Regions from separate parts of the Kitasatospora sp. NPDC034533 genome, predicted to be linked through region 3. Evidence: riboswitches for the same ligand, from Rfam matches in the RefSeq annotation. Region 3 holds a riboswitch; each other region holds the start of a gene.
The links. Region 3 has a riboswitch for cyclic di-AMP ahead of ACZ55U_RS31610 (hypothetical protein). Riboswitches for the same ligand answer to the same signal wherever they lie in the genome.

Region 1: another riboswitch for cyclic di-AMP. It lies ahead of ACZ55U_RS14415 (M23 family metallopeptidase); the one in region 3 lies ahead of ACZ55U_RS31610 (hypothetical protein).
Region 2: another riboswitch for cyclic di-AMP. It lies ahead of ACZ55U_RS24400 (M23 family metallopeptidase); the one in region 3 lies ahead of ACZ55U_RS31610 (hypothetical protein).

Annotation. Positions count from the first base shown of each region.
Region 1 is NZ_JBVITE010000016.1:35,129-40,071, reverse strand. Features, by position in the region: gene ACZ55U_RS14420 (APC family permease) at 1-941, opposite strand, end outside; gene ACZ55U_RS14415 (M23 family metallopeptidase) at 1,320-2,306, opposite strand; cyclic di-AMP (ydaO/yuaA leader) riboswitch at 2,309-2,446, opposite strand; gene ACZ55U_RS14410 (MFS transporter) at 2,802-4,343, shown strand; gene purB (adenylosuccinate lyase) at 4,351-4,943, opposite strand, start outside.
Region 2 is NZ_JBVITE010000038.1:47,674-52,616, reverse strand. Features, by position in the region: gene ACZ55U_RS24410 (GNAT family N-acetyltransferase) at 32-631, opposite strand; gene ACZ55U_RS24405 (hypothetical protein) at 674-1,549, shown strand; gene ACZ55U_RS24400 (M23 family metallopeptidase) at 1,590-2,438, opposite strand; cyclic di-AMP (ydaO/yuaA leader) riboswitch at 2,451-2,609, opposite strand; gene ACZ55U_RS24395 (YiaA/YiaB family inner membrane protein) at 2,819-3,109, shown strand; gene ACZ55U_RS24390 (alpha/beta fold hydrolase) at 3,228-4,058, shown strand; gene ACZ55U_RS24385 (TetR/AcrR family transcriptional regulator) at 4,107-4,673, shown strand.
Region 3 is NZ_JBVITE010000063.1:28,504-33,446, reverse strand. Features, by position in the region: gene aceB (malate synthase A) at 1-319, opposite strand, end outside; gene ACZ55U_RS31620 (IclR family transcriptional regulator) at 523-1,320, shown strand; gene ACZ55U_RS31615 (hypothetical protein) at 1,712-2,320, shown strand; gene ACZ55U_RS31610 (hypothetical protein) at 2,428-3,024, opposite strand; cyclic di-AMP (ydaO/yuaA leader) riboswitch at 3,040-3,188, opposite strand; gene ACZ55U_RS31605 (esterase/lipase family protein) at 3,440-4,759, opposite strand.

The sequences.
Region 1 (4,943 bases), on a different contig from region 3:
GCCCCCAGGTGGGCCCGCAGCGGATCGAAGAACAGGCTGTTGCCCTCCTTGCCCGGCACTGCCCCGCTCGCCACCGCGATCGCGTGGTCGACCCCGTTGCCGGACACGATCATCCATGACACGAAGACGTAGAACAGCCCGACCCCGACCACCGAGATCAGCGTCGCCCGGGGCACCACCCGCTTCGGGTCGCGGGACTCCTCGCCGTACATCGCGGTCGACTCGAAGCCCACCCAGGACCAGAACGCGAAGAACAGCCCGAGCCCGGCCGCCTCCGCGCCCGAACTCCCGGCACCCTTCAGCGCGTTCAGCGGGTTCAGGGTCTCGGGCACGAGCCCGTCCGGGCCCCCGCCGGTGCCCAGCACCGCCAGCGAGACCGCGCCCAGCACTCCGACCTCCAGCACCAGCGCGACGCCGAGCACCCGGGCCGTCAGGTGCAGGTCGAACCAGGCCATCACCCCGATCACCGCCACGCCGCCCAGCGCGTACCAGCCCCAGCCGAGGTCCACCCCCAGCTGCGAACGGACCAGCCCGCGCAGCGAGTACGCGAAGAAGCCGATCGCCGAGGCCTCGGTGACGACGTACGCGAGCACCGCGAGCAGCCCCGAGGCCATCCCGACCACGCGCCCCAGCCCGTGCGAGACGTACCCGTAGAAGGCACCGGCCGCGGTGATGTGCCGGGCCATCGCCACGTACCCGATCGAGAACACCGTCAGCGCGACGGTCGCCACCACGTACGCGGCGGGCGCCCCGCCGCCGTTGCCCTGGCCGACGATGATCGGCAGGTTGCCGGTCATCGCGGTGATCGGGGCGGCGGTGGCGAGCGCCATGAACACCACCCCGACCAGGCCGACCGAGTCCGCCTTCAGCCGGTCGACCCCGTCGCTCGCGCGCCTCCGCCCGACCGTCTCCCCCACCGCGCCCCCGTTGCGGACCGCCATCCGGCCTCCTCGCCTCCCGGACCCGCCCGTCCGCCGGACCGGCCGGGCGCTGACCGACCGACAGCATCGCGCGCCGAGCACGCCCAGGGCGTCCGTGATCACCGTTCGCGGCAGCGGAGTTGACGTCCCGTTCGACGATTCGAACGGGGGCGGGAACGACAGTGGCCGGCCCGGCCGCACGAGGAAGTTCCCCGTGTGGCCGGGCCGGCCTGGGCGTGTCCCGCGCCCATGTCCGCCGTGCGGCGGTCACCCGGTCGAGCGGTCACCCGACATGACCATCCCGGAGGACCGATTCGCCCCGCAGCGGCGGCGGTTCCCGAGACCCCGCGGGTCAGAGCCCGTCAGAGGTCAGATCCCTCGGACTCAGAGCGCTCGGGCTCAGAGCGCGACGCCGTGCGCGCGCAGGTAGGCGACCGGGTTGATGTCCGAGCCGTACTCCGAGCCGTTGCGGATCTCGAAGTGCAGGTGCGGGCCGGTCACGTTGCCGGTGGCGCCGGAGAGGCCGATCTGCTGGCCGGCCTTGACGGACTGGCCGATCTTCACGCCGATCGAGGAGAGGTGGGCGTACTCGGCGTAGTGGCCGTCGGCGAGCTTGATCTCGACCTCGTTGCCGTAGGCGCCGCCGTTGCCGGCCTTGACCACGACACCGTTGGCGACCGCGCGCAGCGGGGTGCCGGTGGAGGCGACGAAGTCCTGGCCGGTGTGGTGACCGGAGGCCCACATCGAGCCGGCCACGCCGTAGGCGGTGCCGAGCTTCGGGTTGGCCAGCGGGGCGACGAAGCCGGAGGTGGCGGCGGCGACCGGAGTGGCGGTCACGACCTGGGTCGGGGTGGCGACCTGGAGCTGGGTCTGGAGCTGCTCGGCCGGCTTGGCGGCCTCGGTCCGCACCTGGACCTGGGCCTGCGGCTCGGCGGCCTGGGTCGCCGCAGCGGCGGGCTTGGCCGGCTTGGCGGGCTTGGCCGGAGCGGCCGGCTTCGCCGGGGCGGCGTCGGCGGACGGCGCGGCGGCGTGGCCCGGCAGCGCGAGCTGCTGGCCCGGGAAGATCAGGTTCGGGTCGGCGCCGACGACCGAGCGGTTCCGCTCGTACAGCGCGTGCCAGCCGCCCTCGACGTTCTTGACGTCGGCGATCTTGGACAGGGTGTCGCCGCTGACGACGCGGTAGCTCTCCTGCGCGGCCGGAGCGGCGGACCGCGCGGACTGGCCGGCGGCAACGGAAGCGGAGGCGGCCGGGGCGGCCGGGGCGGAGTGGGCCTCGGCGCTGATCGCGGTCACCAGCGGGAGGGCGAACGACACGCCGGTGACGGCGGTGGCGATGCCGATGCGGGCGGCGCGGGGCAGGGCGATACGACGAGCCTGTGCAGGCATGGAAGATTCCTCTCCGACGCCTGCGAGGTGAGCTGTCGGGTTCGGGCTGGAGTTGCCCGGCCGCATGCGCGGCTTCACCCCTAGCCGGTCCTGGACGCCCGCGCCCTGAGGCGCGAACTCCGGTCCGGCGACTTACCTGTGGGTCCCCCGCTCCTGCCGTACAGAGTTCGTTTCGAACCACCGGGCAGCGGCAGGACTCGGCGTTCCACCCGGTGGATCCGTCCGGACTGGCCGGGCGGTCGCTGAACTAAAACTCATCCGTTCGGGTGAAGCAATGTCGATCTCTTGAAACGGCAACGACTCCCCCGCACCCGGTGACCCTCCGCAGGCCCCGACGCACGATACGTACACAATCCATTCACCCCGCGCCACTGATCCACGACCCTGTGCCGAGATCGGGGACGCCGCGCAGCCGCCCGCTCACCCTCCGCGCCCGGCCGACACACCCGCCGGTGACCCTTGTCACGTACGCCCCGGGCAACGCAGGATTCGCCCGTGGCCACCTCCGAGGCCGGCACCCTGCGCCTGGGCACCGCGCAGGGTCGCTGGGTACTACTGGCGACGGTGCTCGGCTCCAGCATGGCGATGCTCGACGGCACCGTGGTGAACGTCGCGCTGCCCCGGATCGGCGCCGACCTCGGCGCCACCCTGGCGTCCCTCCAGTGGACGCTGAACGCCTACCTGCTCACCCTGGCGGGCCTGATCCTGCTCGGCGGGGCGCTCGGCGACCGCTACGGGCGGCGCAAGGTCTTCCTGGTCGGCGTGGTCTGGTTCGCCGTGGCGTCCGCGGCCTGCGCCGCCGCGCCGAACATCCAGGTGCTGATCGCCGCCCGCGCCGTCCAGGGCGTCGGCGGGGCGCTGCTCACCCCCGGCTCGCTCGCCATGCTCCAGGCCGTCTTCCACCCTGACGACCGTTCGGCGGCGGTCGGCCTCTGGTCCGGCCTCGGCGGGGTGTCGGCCGCGGTCGGCCCCTTCCTCGGCGGCTGGCTGGTGGACGGCCCCGGCTGGCGCTGGATCTTCCTGCTGAACCTGCCGCTGGCCGCCGCCGTGATCACGGTGACCACCCGATCGGTGCCGGAGAGCCGGGACGAGAGCGCCTCCGGCCGTTTCGACGTGCTCGGCGCCCTGCTCGCCGCCCTCGCCCTCGGCGCCATCACCTACGCGCTGACCGCGGCCGGCGAGGGCCTGTCCCCCGCGGTCTGGGTCAGCGGGGTGCTCGGGCTGCTGCTCGGCGCCGCCTTCGTCGCGGTCGAACGCCGGGCACCCGAACCGATGCTGCCGCTCGGCCTGTTCTCCTCCCGGCTGTTCACCGCGGTGAACCTGGTCACCCTGTGCGTGTACGCGGCGTTCAGCGGCGTCTTCTTCCTCCTGGTGGTGCAGCTCCAGATCGTGTCCGGGTTCTCGCCGCTGGTCTCGGGCTTCGCACTGGTGCCGATCACCGTGCTGATGCTGGCGCTCTCGGCGCGCGCCGGGCGCCTCGGCAAGCGGATCGGCCCGCGCATCCCGCTGACCGCCGGCCCCCTGCTGTGCGCCGCCGGGGTGCTGCTGATGCTGCGCACCGGCCCGGACTCCTCCTACTGGGCGGACGTACTGCCCGCCGTCGCGGTGATGGGCTGCGGGATGACGCTGCTGGTCGCACCGCTGACGGCGACGGTGCTGGCCGCCGTCGAGGTGCGGCACGCGGGCATCGCCAGCGGGGTCAACAACGCCGCCGCCCGCGCGGCCGGACTGCTCGCGGTGGCCGCCCTGCCGGCGCTGGCCGGGCTGAGCGGCGACGCCTACCGGGTGCCCTCCGCGGTCGACGCGGCCTTCCACACCGCGATGCTGATCTGCGCGGGCCTGCTGGTCGGCGGCGCCCTGATCGCCCTCGTGACCGTACGGGGCAATGTGCTCGCGCCCGAGGCGCAGCCGGTGGCCGAGCCGAACTGCGACTGGCCGTGCGGCCCGACCGCACCGCCGCTCGATCCGGGTCACGTCCCCGTGACGCGCGAGGGCCCCGCCACCGGTCCGGCAGCGGGGCCCTCGGCCGAGAACTGACGCTACGTCAGAGGATGTCGGCGGGCGCGTACTTGGCGGCCTCCGGGTAGGCGTCCGCGACGGCCTCCACCTGGCGGACCACCTCGGCGACCTGGGCGCCGGCCGCACCGGTGAAGGACAGCTTGTCGGCCAGCAGCGCGTCCAGCGCGGCCCGGTCCAGCGGGATCCGCTCGTCGGCGGCCAGGCGGTCCAGCAGTTCGTTCTCGCGGGCGCCCGCGCGCATCGCCAGCGCGGAGGCGACGGCGTGCTCCTTGATGACCTCGTGCCCGGTCTCCCGGCCGACCCCCGCGCGCACCGCGCCCATCAGCACCTTGGTGGTGGCGAGGAACGGCAGGTAGCGGTCCAGCTCGGCCTCGATCACGGCGGGGAAGGCGCCGAACTCGTCGAGGACGGTCAGGAAGGTCTCCAGCAGGCCGTCGAAGGCGAAGAAGGCGTCCGGCAGCGCGACCCGGCGCACCACCGAGCAGGAGACGTCGCCCTCGTTCCACTGATCGCCGGCCAGCTCGCCGGTCATCGAGGCGTAGCCGCGCAGGATGACGGCCAGGCCGTTGACGCGCTCGCAGGAGCGGGTGTTCATCTTGTGCGGCATCGCGGAGGAGC
Region 2 (4,943 bases), on a different contig from region 3:
GGGGGGGAGGCCGGGCGGGTGGGGGGGGGGGTTAACCCCCCTCCCCCGCTCTCCCCCGGCGGGTGGCCGGCCCCGCCCACTCGCCGGCGAGCAGCGAGTACAGGTACGAGTCGGACCGGACCCCGTCCTCGGAGCGGTCGTGCCGCAGCCGCCCCTCCAGCCGGAACCCCAGGCCGCCGAGCACCCTGACGGAGGCCGTGTTGTCCACCGCCGTCCGGGCGGTCAGCCGGTGCAGGCCCAGCTCCCCGAAGGCGAAGCCGCAGAGCAGGCCGACGGTCTCGCCCGCGTAGCCGCGGCCCCAGCACTCGCGGGCCAGCACGCACCCGAGGTCGCCGGCGCGGTGCCCGCCGAGGGTGAGCGAGGCCTGCCCGATCGGCGGCGCGTCCCACGGGTCCTCGGCGTCGGCGAGCCGCGTGACGGCGAGCCGGTAGGTGTCTCGCTCCTCGGCCAGCGCCTCCTCCAGGTAGAGCTCCACCTGGTCGGCGCAGTCCTCCAGGCCGCTCGGGCCGAACGGCAGGTACCGGGTGACCTCCGGGTCGCCGAACAGCGCGTGCAGCGCGGCGACGTCGCCCTCGGTGTGGTGGTACTCGCGGAGGGCCAGTCGCGGGCCGGTGAGTCGTACGGGGACCATGGCTGCCGACCCTATCCCCGCCCGGCGGCTACCGTTCGGACCATGAACGACGAAGACCTGCGGCTCGCCCCGCGCACCAAGGCCGCCGACCTGCTCTCCTGGGCGGCCGAGCAGGGCCGCGCACCGGTGGCCGAGGAGCCGCTGCGCGCGGTGCTGGCGCTGCTGGAGCTGGGCGAGGGCAGGATGCACGACGGCTGGCCCGAACTGACCTCCGACGCGGTGGAGCACCTGCTGTACGAACGGCTCCACCTGTACGTCCAACCCGCCCCCGAGGAGGACCCGCTCGCCTACGGCGAGGCCGTCCGGCTGCTGATCGACCACCAGCGGGCGGTCCGGCGGCTGAACGCCAAGCGCCAGGAGCGGCTGCACGCCGAGGCCGAGTGGCAGGGTGAGGTCGCCGCCGGGCTGCTGCGCCGCGCCGACCTGGTGACCTGGCCCCGGCTGTACGCGCTGCTGCTGTACGCGTACGGGGTGGACGTCACGGACCCGCAGGCCGTACGGGACTGGCTGGCCGGCTTCGGCGAGCTGGCGCCCGAGGAGCGGTCGGCCGCGTTCGAGGCGCTGGTGCCGGCCGGCTGGCTGGACGAGCCGGACGAGCAGGGCTGGGGCCCGGGCCGGGTGCTGTCGGTGGGCATGGCCACGGACGGCGCGCGTCGGCTGCTGGAGCAGGGCCTGATGCGCCGCAGCTACCGCAACCTGGCCGAGCTGACCGCCCTGGGGCGGCCGATGCCGGACGAGCTGGCCGGGGACTTCGAGCGGTTCGAGGAGGCGGCGGTCGGCGCGGCCCTCGACCTGTTCGGCGAGTGGACGGTGCCGGGGCTGCCGCGGCTGCTGGTGACGGAGTTCCCGGAGCTGGCGCCGGAGCCGGGCCAGGAGGAGATCGAGGCGTACCTGGCGCAGCTGCCCGCCGAGGAGTGAGGACGCGCGGAGCCCCCGGGCCGGGGGCTCCGCGGCCGCGTCAGGGGTTGAGGCCGTGCTGCTGGAGCCAGGGCTCCGGGTCGACCGGGGCGCCGCCGCCCGGGCGGACCTCCAGGTGCAGGTGCGGGCCGGTGACGTTGCCGGTCGCGCCGACCTTGCCGATCTGCTGGCCGCCGGCGACCGGGCCGGAGCCCTTGGTGATCGAGGAGAGGTGGCAGTACCAGATCTCGGTGCCGTCGGGCAGCGTCTCGACGATCCGGTAGCCGTACGAGCCGGCCCAGCCGGCCGAGGTGATGGTGCCCTGGCCGAGCGCGTGGACCGGGGTGCCGGTGTCGGCGGCGAAGTCCAGGCCGGTGTGCAGGTTGGCCCAGTAGCGGGCGCTCTGGCCGTAGTGGGCGGAGAGCCGGTAGTCCGTCACCGGGAGGGTGAGGGCGGCGGCCTTGGCCCGCTCGGCCTCCTCGGCGGCGCGCTTGGCCTCGGCCTCCTTGGCGGCGGCCTTGGCGGCGGCCTCCTGCGCGGCCTGGAGGCGGGCGCTCTCCTCGGCGGCGGTGCGCTGGCTGTCGGCCTGGTGCTGGATGCGGGCGGCGAGCGCGAGGCCGGGGTCGGCGGCGAGCGCGACCGGGGTCTCGTCGGGGGCCTCGATGGCGGGGGCGGCGGCCGGGGTCGCCGAGGCGAAGCCGGTGGCGCCCAGGGTGGCGGCGACGGCGGTGACGCCGAGCAGCGGGGAGGCCCCGCGGGTCTGACGCGGCATCCGGTGGCGGTTGGTCTCGGCCTCCGCGGCGAAGGCCTCGGGACCGAAGTCCTCGGGGCCGTCCGTGCCGGGGTGGTCGAGGAGCTGGGTACCGGCCGCGAAGCCGGCCGGGTGTGCCGGGGTGTGCGTCGACGCCACGGAGGCGCGCTCCTTTCCTTCCTTCGCGCCTACCGGGTTAGCTGACGGGTTCGGAGCAGGAAGGTCTCCTACGGCCGGGCCGGAGCCCCGCCGATTCACCCCAAGGAACGTGGTTCCCCGGCTCCCTGGCCTGCCCGGAGGCCGGCCGGCGGGATTAGGCGACGGCGCACGGTGCCGTCTGGTTACGGCGTTGACGACCGCGCTGCGTTATCAAACGTTAATCCTAGGAGGCCCTGATTCCAAGCCATCCGTTTGGAGCAGCTTAGGCCCTGGTGAACGAACGTCAACGAACGACCCCTCATGCGGGCCCCCTCATGCACGGGCCCATCTGAGTACCCCTACTCATGTGCGGCCCGTCCCGGCGGCCACATCCTGGCGCCATGAACGCACCGATGCAGACCCGCACCACGGCCGCGTACTACGTCCAGGCCGTCCTCTCCTTCGCCCTGTCGGGCACCGCCCTCGCCGTCGGGATCGCCCGCCTGCCGGTGGGCGGGTGGACCAGGGCGTTCCTCGGGCTCGGCCTCCTCTACACCGTCACCTCCGCGTTCACCCTGGCGAAGGTGATCCGGGACCGCCAGGAGTCCAACGAGATGGTCACCCGGGTCGACCAGGCCCGGCTGGAGAAGCTGCTCAGCGAGCACGACCCGTTCAAGGTGGACGGGGTCTGAGCGCCTCCCCCGGCGCCGGGCGGTGCGATCGCTTGACGGCTAAGGCTATTAGCCTTAGCTTTATGGCTATCGGCAGCACCGCCGATTTCCCGCACCGGCGGCCCGAGGAGGACCACCCATGAACGGCACCGTCACCCCGAGCACCCAGTACCTGACCGTTCCCGGCGGCAGGATCTCCTACGACGACACCCGGCAGGGCGACGGCACCCCCGTCGTCCTGCTGCCGGGCATGCTCGACAGCCGGGCCGCCTACCGACACCTGCGCCCGCTGCTCACCGCCGCCGGCCACCGGGTGGTCACCATGGACCTCCGGGGCTTCGGCGAGTCCTCCCTGGTCTGGGACGACTACGGCCCGGCCGCCCTGGCCGGCGACGTCCTCGCCCTGCTCGACCACCTCGGCATCGAGCGCGCCGTCCTCGCCGGGAACTCGTACACGGGGGCGACGGTCGTCAAGGCCGCCGGGGACGCGCCCGAGCGGGTCGCCGGGATCGTGCTGATCGACGCCTTCATCGAGAACCCGCCGCCGGGCGCCCTGATGCGCGGCGCCATGGGCCTGCTGGGCGCCGCCTTCGTCCACTGGCCGGCCGCCTGGGGCTTCTACCTGCGCAAGATGGCCTTCCCCGGCGCCAAGCCCGCCGACTTCGACGCGTACGTGGACGGGCTGGTCGCCGCCCTGCGCACCCCCGGCCGCAGGACCGCCACCCGCGGGTACGTCCGGGGCGACTCGATGCCGGTCGGCTGGACGGCCGCGGTGCGCTGCCCGGCGCTGGTGGTCATGGGCAGCGAGGACCCCGACTTCCCGAAGCCGGAGCTGGTCGCCGACCGGCAGGCGGCCGCGCTGGGCGGCGCGCGGAAGGTGATGATCGAGGGCTCCGGGCACTACCCGATGGCCGACAACCCGGCGGCCACCGCGGACGCCCTGCTGCCGTTCCTCGCCGAGCTCGGCTGAGTCCGGCCCCGCCCCGCCCACCGAACTCCGCACGAAGGACCCGAGCCCATGCCCCGCGTAGGACTGACCCCCGAGCAGGTCGTCGACCACGCCCTCGCCCTCATCGACGACCAGGGCACCGAGGCCCTCACCCTGGCCTCGGTCGCCGCCCGGGCGGGCGTCGCCACCCCCTCGCTGTACAAGCACGTCAGCGGCGGCCTCGCCGAACTGCGGCGGCTGATCGCCGTCCGGGTCACCGGGGACCTCGCCGACCGGCTGGCCGAGGCGGCGGTCGGCCGCAGCGGGGACGACGCCGTGGCCGCCGTCCTGCGCGCCTACCACGCGTACGCCACCGAGTACCCGCACCGCTACGGCGCGCTCCCCCAGGCCCCGCAGCCCGACGACGAGCTGACCCGGGCCGCCGGGCGGCTGGTCGGCGTGATCATCGCCGTCCTGCGGGAGTACGGCCTCGACGGCGCCGAGGCGGTCCACGCCGCCCGGACCGTCCGCTCCCTCGCCCACGGCTTCGCCTCGCTCGCCGCCGCCGGCGCCTTCCAGCTCGCCGAGGACCTCGGCACCACCCACGACCGCCTCATCACCACCCTCACCACCGGCCTGCGCACCTGGCCCGCGTAGCGGGGCGCGATGGGGGCGTGCGACGGGGACGTGCGACCGGGGCGCGCCCACCCGACGGGGGCGCCCTCGCACCGGACGACGCCCCTTGGGAACACCGTGCGCACGAACCCCACACATTCCGGGACGCGATCCGGCCAACCGGCTCGAATCCGACGCTCGTCGCCGAGGCCGGTCGGACCGGCTCGATGCCTCGTCAGGCCGGGCGGTCGCGGGCGAACCAGTGCCGATTGACGCCGAATTGACTCGATATTGACGAGATCCGGTCACTTG
Region 3 (4,943 bases):
TGCGGTCGGTCGGACCGGTGATCTCCACCCGGCGGTCCTGGAGGGCGCGGGGCGCTTCGGCGACCTTCCAGTCCCCGGCCCGGACGGCGGCGGTCTCGGGGAGGAAGTCCAGCGTGCCGGTGGCGGCGATCTCGGCGCGGCGGGCCTTGCGCCTGGCCAGGAGTTCCTGCCGGCGTTCTTCGAAGGCTCGATGGAGCCCAGCGACGAAGGCGAGCGCCTCCGGAGTGAGCACCTCCTCCGCCCGGTGGACGCGAGGACCGGCGACAGTGACGGCCGGAGCGACGGGGGAGGCGCCGACGGGCCCCTGATCTGCAGCCATGGGCAGGACACTCCTAAGACGGTTGAACCTGGCGAAGGGAGCTCCAGTGGGAACTTCCTCGGGGGAACTTCCACGATCCGGACCCGCCTACCGGCGAGTTCGATTCTGTAAAGTGGAGAGTAGTTTCCGCGATACAGAATTTCAACGGTTTGTTGAAGAGATCGCCGGGACTCTACTCCTCCCCGACAGCGAAGGGAACGCCGGTGGCCGCGACCCCCGACCCAGCATCGACGACAGGCACCAACCGCGCGAGTGGCGGCGTGCAGTCCGTCGAGCGCGCCTTCCAACTCCTGGAGGCGCTGGCCGACTCCGGCGGCGTGGCCACGCTCAGCGAGCTCTCCACCAGTTCCGGCCTCCCGATGCCGACCATCCACCGGCTGGTTCGTACCCTCGTCCAGCAGGGCTATGTCCGCCAGGACACCGCGCGCCGGTACACCCTCGGTCCCCGGCTGATCCACCTCGGCGAGACGGCCGGCCGGCTGCTCGGCAGCTGGGCCCGCCCGTACCTGGCCGAGCTGATGGAGGCCACCGGCGAGACCGCCAACCTGGCGGTGCTGGAGGGCGGCGAGGTGGTGTACGTCGGCCAGGTGCAGTCACGCCGCTCGATGCGGATGTTCACGGAGGTCGGCCGACGGGTGCAGCCGCACTGCACCGGCGTCGGCAAGGCGCTGCTCGCCCAGTTGCCCGAGGACGAGGCACGCACCGTGCTCGGCCCCAATCCGCTGCCCGCGCACACCGAGTACACCGTCACCGATCCTCAGGAGCTGATGCGCCAGCTCGCCGAGGCGCGCGAGCGCGGCTACGTGGTCGACGACCAGGAGCAGGAGATCGGCGTCCGCTGCATCGCGCTCGCCGTCCCGGGCGCGCCGACGCCCACCGCGCTGTCCGTCTCCGGCCCCGAGGCCCGCATCCGCGCCCTGGAGGAGCAGGCCGGGGCCGCCTCGCTGGTGCCGGTGATGCACCAGATCGCGGCCCGGCTGGGGCAGGTCCTCGCGCCCTGACGCCGCGTCAACCTCTCTTGACTCCCCTCGCCGGCGCACGTGGTCACGTCGGTGCGCCGCGTCATCCGTTCGGGCGGACGACGGGCGGGTTGTCACCCGGCGACGGCGCCGGCTCCGCCACCCTGGTGCCGACGCGGCCCGCGACGGCGCGGGCTGCCGGGACGCGAGGACAGGGTGAGCGGGGATGGAGCAGCAGGACCGGGACGTGCGGGGCCAGACGGCACAGGGCGCCGAGGTGCGGCGCGGTGAGGGTCGGAGCCGTGAGGGTCGGGTCGGTGAGGGGCGGGGCCGTGGCGGTCGGGACGGTGGCACGCGGCGCGCCCCCGGGAGAGGCGGGGGCTTCGGCGGCGCCGGACTCGTCGCGGCCGTGGCGGCGGGGTGCGCGGTGACGATGCTGGCCACCGACCCGTCCTGGGCGCTGCGGCGGCCCGAGCCCCGGCCCGCGGTGGAGGTCGTCGTGCCGGGCGCACCCGGTGCGTCCACCCTGCCCGCGCCCACGACCTCCGAGGCCACCACCCTGCCCGCGCCGGTGACACCCGGGGTCTCCGAGGCCACCACCCTGCCCGCGCCGACCGCCGACCGCCCGTCCCGCGCCGACCTGGAGGTCGTCCGGCTCGACCCGGACGCGGCCGCCCCCGGCGGCACCACCACCGTCCGCGCCTTCGTCGGCAACCGAGGCCCGGGCACCACGGCCTCCCCGTTCACCGTCCTGGTCACCCTGCCCAAGGGGGTCACGCCCGAGGGCCCGTACTTCCCGTCCGACTGCCGGGTGCTCGGCCGCAACCGCGACCAGGGCCGCGTCGTGCGGTGCTCGTTCGAGCCCGGGCTGCGGGAGGGACGCAGTGCGACGGCCCTCGTCCCGGTCCGGCTCGACCCGGAACTGCCGGTGGGAACGCTGGGCGGGGGCTCGGTCGAGGCGCACGGCGCGGACGACCCGGACGAGAGCAACAACCGGCAGCCGTTCGACATCACGGTCGTCGCGCCGGCCGCCGGCTCCTGAGCCGCGCGGTCCTGCCGGTGGGCGCTCGCCGCCGACCGCCCACCGGTGGACGGCCCCGCCCCGCACCCGCCGCCGAGCGGTCGGGGATCGGGGGGCGGGGATCGGCTCTACCGGCTCGGGGTGGCCGGGGTCCGCGTCGGCGTCGGGGTTCCGGCGGCGGCGACCACCAGCTGCTGCGCGGCCAGGTCGTGCCAGGTGCCGTCGAGGTCCTGCCAGAAGCCGAACTGGGTGTACGTCCCGGCCGGCAGGGTGCGCGCGGCGCTGGTGAGGTCGAACCCCTCCGGGCAGATCCGCACGTCGGACGCGTGACCGGGGAAGTCGAGGTTGTTGCCACGGGCGTCGCGCACGCCCACCCCGACGGTCTTCGCGGTGACGCAGTCCGAGGAGTGCAGCCCGAGCGTGGCGGCCGCAGCCTTGCCCGCGACCATGGCGGCGGGGGCCAGGCGGTCCTGGGTGACGGCCGGCGCGGCGGCTACGTGGACACCGGTGGCGGGCTGAGCACCGGTGGCGGCCTCGGCGCCGGTGGTGGCCTGGGCACCGGTGATGGACGGCAGCCCGAGCAGGCCCGCGCCGCTGAGGGCGAACGCCCCGGCGGCGGCGAGGACCGCGTTGCGGCCGCGGTGGGACGGACGGGCGTGGCGCGGTGCCCGGCGGCGGCCGGGTACGAGCGCGGGCCTGCGCGTGGAGCTCTCGGGCGTGGACATGCGGTCACCTCGGCGACGCCTGCGAGGTGAGCTGTCGGGTTCGGGCTGAGGTCGCCCGGCCGCCCGGGGAGCGGCTTCACCCCTAGCCGCGGCCCGCACGCGGGAGCGTACGGGCCGGGCGCTGACCTTGGTTCCCCCGCTCCCGTCCGCTGTGGTACTCGGTGGCCCGCCGACGGGTGGACAGGACTCGGCGTCCCGGCGACGGGGTCCGCGAGGGCGGACGACCGTTGCAGGCTAGGCGGGCCGTCCGTGAACGGACAACTCGGCCCGGCCGGTTGTCGCGCAGGTCACAGTGGTGTCGATCAACGACGCCGGATCGCAGTCGAGTTGATCGAGTTCCGGGAGCGGGAGGGGCCAGGAGGGGAGGACGTCGGGCCGAGTCCGCCGCGTGTGGCTCGGCCTGAGTCCGGTCCGGTCAGCCGAGCCAGGCGTCGACCTGGCTCTCCGCCTCCGGCGCCCAGGCGAGCTTCATGTGGTTGAGACCGCTGAGCAGCCGGGTGCCGCCGACCGTCGCGATGCCGGTGGTGTCCAGCGCGCTCGCGGTGAACACCAGGCCGTCGCTCGGCCCGCGGTTCTCGTTGAGCACGCCCGGGATGTCCGCCGACCCGCCCGCCAGCAGGTAGGTGCGCACCGAGGCCGGGATGCCGGCCTGCCGCAGCGGCGCGATCAGCGAGCCCGCGTCGATCGCCGCCTGGATGCCCTGGCCGGAGGTGTAGAAGCCCTGGCCGCCGTAGTAGGTGGTCCACCAGTCCTGGGCGGTGGAGTCCACTCCGTAGGTGCCGTCCCAGCGGGCGAGCAGTTGGCGTTGGCCCGGGAAGCAGTCGTGTCCGCCGCTCGGCAGGACGCCGAGGCAGGGCTGCGCGGTGTACGTGCCGTAGCAGGTCATGTAGAGGTGCGGGGACGGCGCGTTGGCGGTGCCGCCGCAGGCCGGCCAGGTGGCCAGGTCGAAGTCCCAGCCGTGCGCGTACACGTAGTCGAGCCCGCCGTTCGGTCCGCCGAGGGTGATCAGGCGGCGCACGTCACCCGCGTAGGACCTCCCCCAGGAGGGCTTCACCGAGGACACGTACGCGCGGGCGGCGACCTCGCCCTTGCTCCACGCCACCACGTCGACCTGGGAGACCCCGAGCCGGTCCCGGATCAGCGCGACGGCGTCCCCGACGGCCTGCGCCTGGAGCAGGTTGTCTCCGTGCTTGTGGGCGAAGCCGATCGCGAAGACCCGGTGGCCGGTGCCGGACAGGTACTGGGCGAGGCCGGTGGACGGGCAGCTCGCGGCACCGCAGGCGCCGCTCTCCCCCGGGTTCGCCCAGGCGCGGTCGGCGTTGTCGTTGGCGCCGTGGACCAGCAGGACGGGGGTGGCCTTGCCGCCGGTGTCCCAGCCGGTGGCGGAGTAGAGCAGGAAGCGGGCGGAGGAGGGCCGACCGGTGCCGAAGTACGTCCGGCGGGCGCCGTCCTGGTCGCCGCGGCCGTCGGACGGGAACTGCTCGGTGCGGAAGCCGGGCGTGGCGTCGAGGTAGCGCTCGACCTTGGCCCAGCCGTTGCCGGGGGTGGGGAAGGTGGCTTCCAGGGTGAGGGGCGCGGTGGTGGCGGTGTTCGCGGTGGTGGCGGTGGTGGCGGTGTTCGCGGCCTGGGCGGCGGTGGGGGTGCCGAGGAGGGCGGCGGCCAGCACCAGGAGCACGGCGGCGAGGGCGGTGGGGGCGCGCCTCGTCGGGGCGGGGCATGTGGGGGTGCGTCTCATGGCCGGACGCTAGGGCCGCCGACCGGCCGTGCCCATGTGCCGGTCGCACATCCCGACGGCCGGGCGGTGGCGGACCGTACCGTGGCGAGCACCTGACCGAGTGCGCCCGGTCGGATAAATTGGAAGTCTGACATCGTCCGCAGTGCACAAGAGCGGCGAGCCCGACCGGAGGCTCGCCGCGACC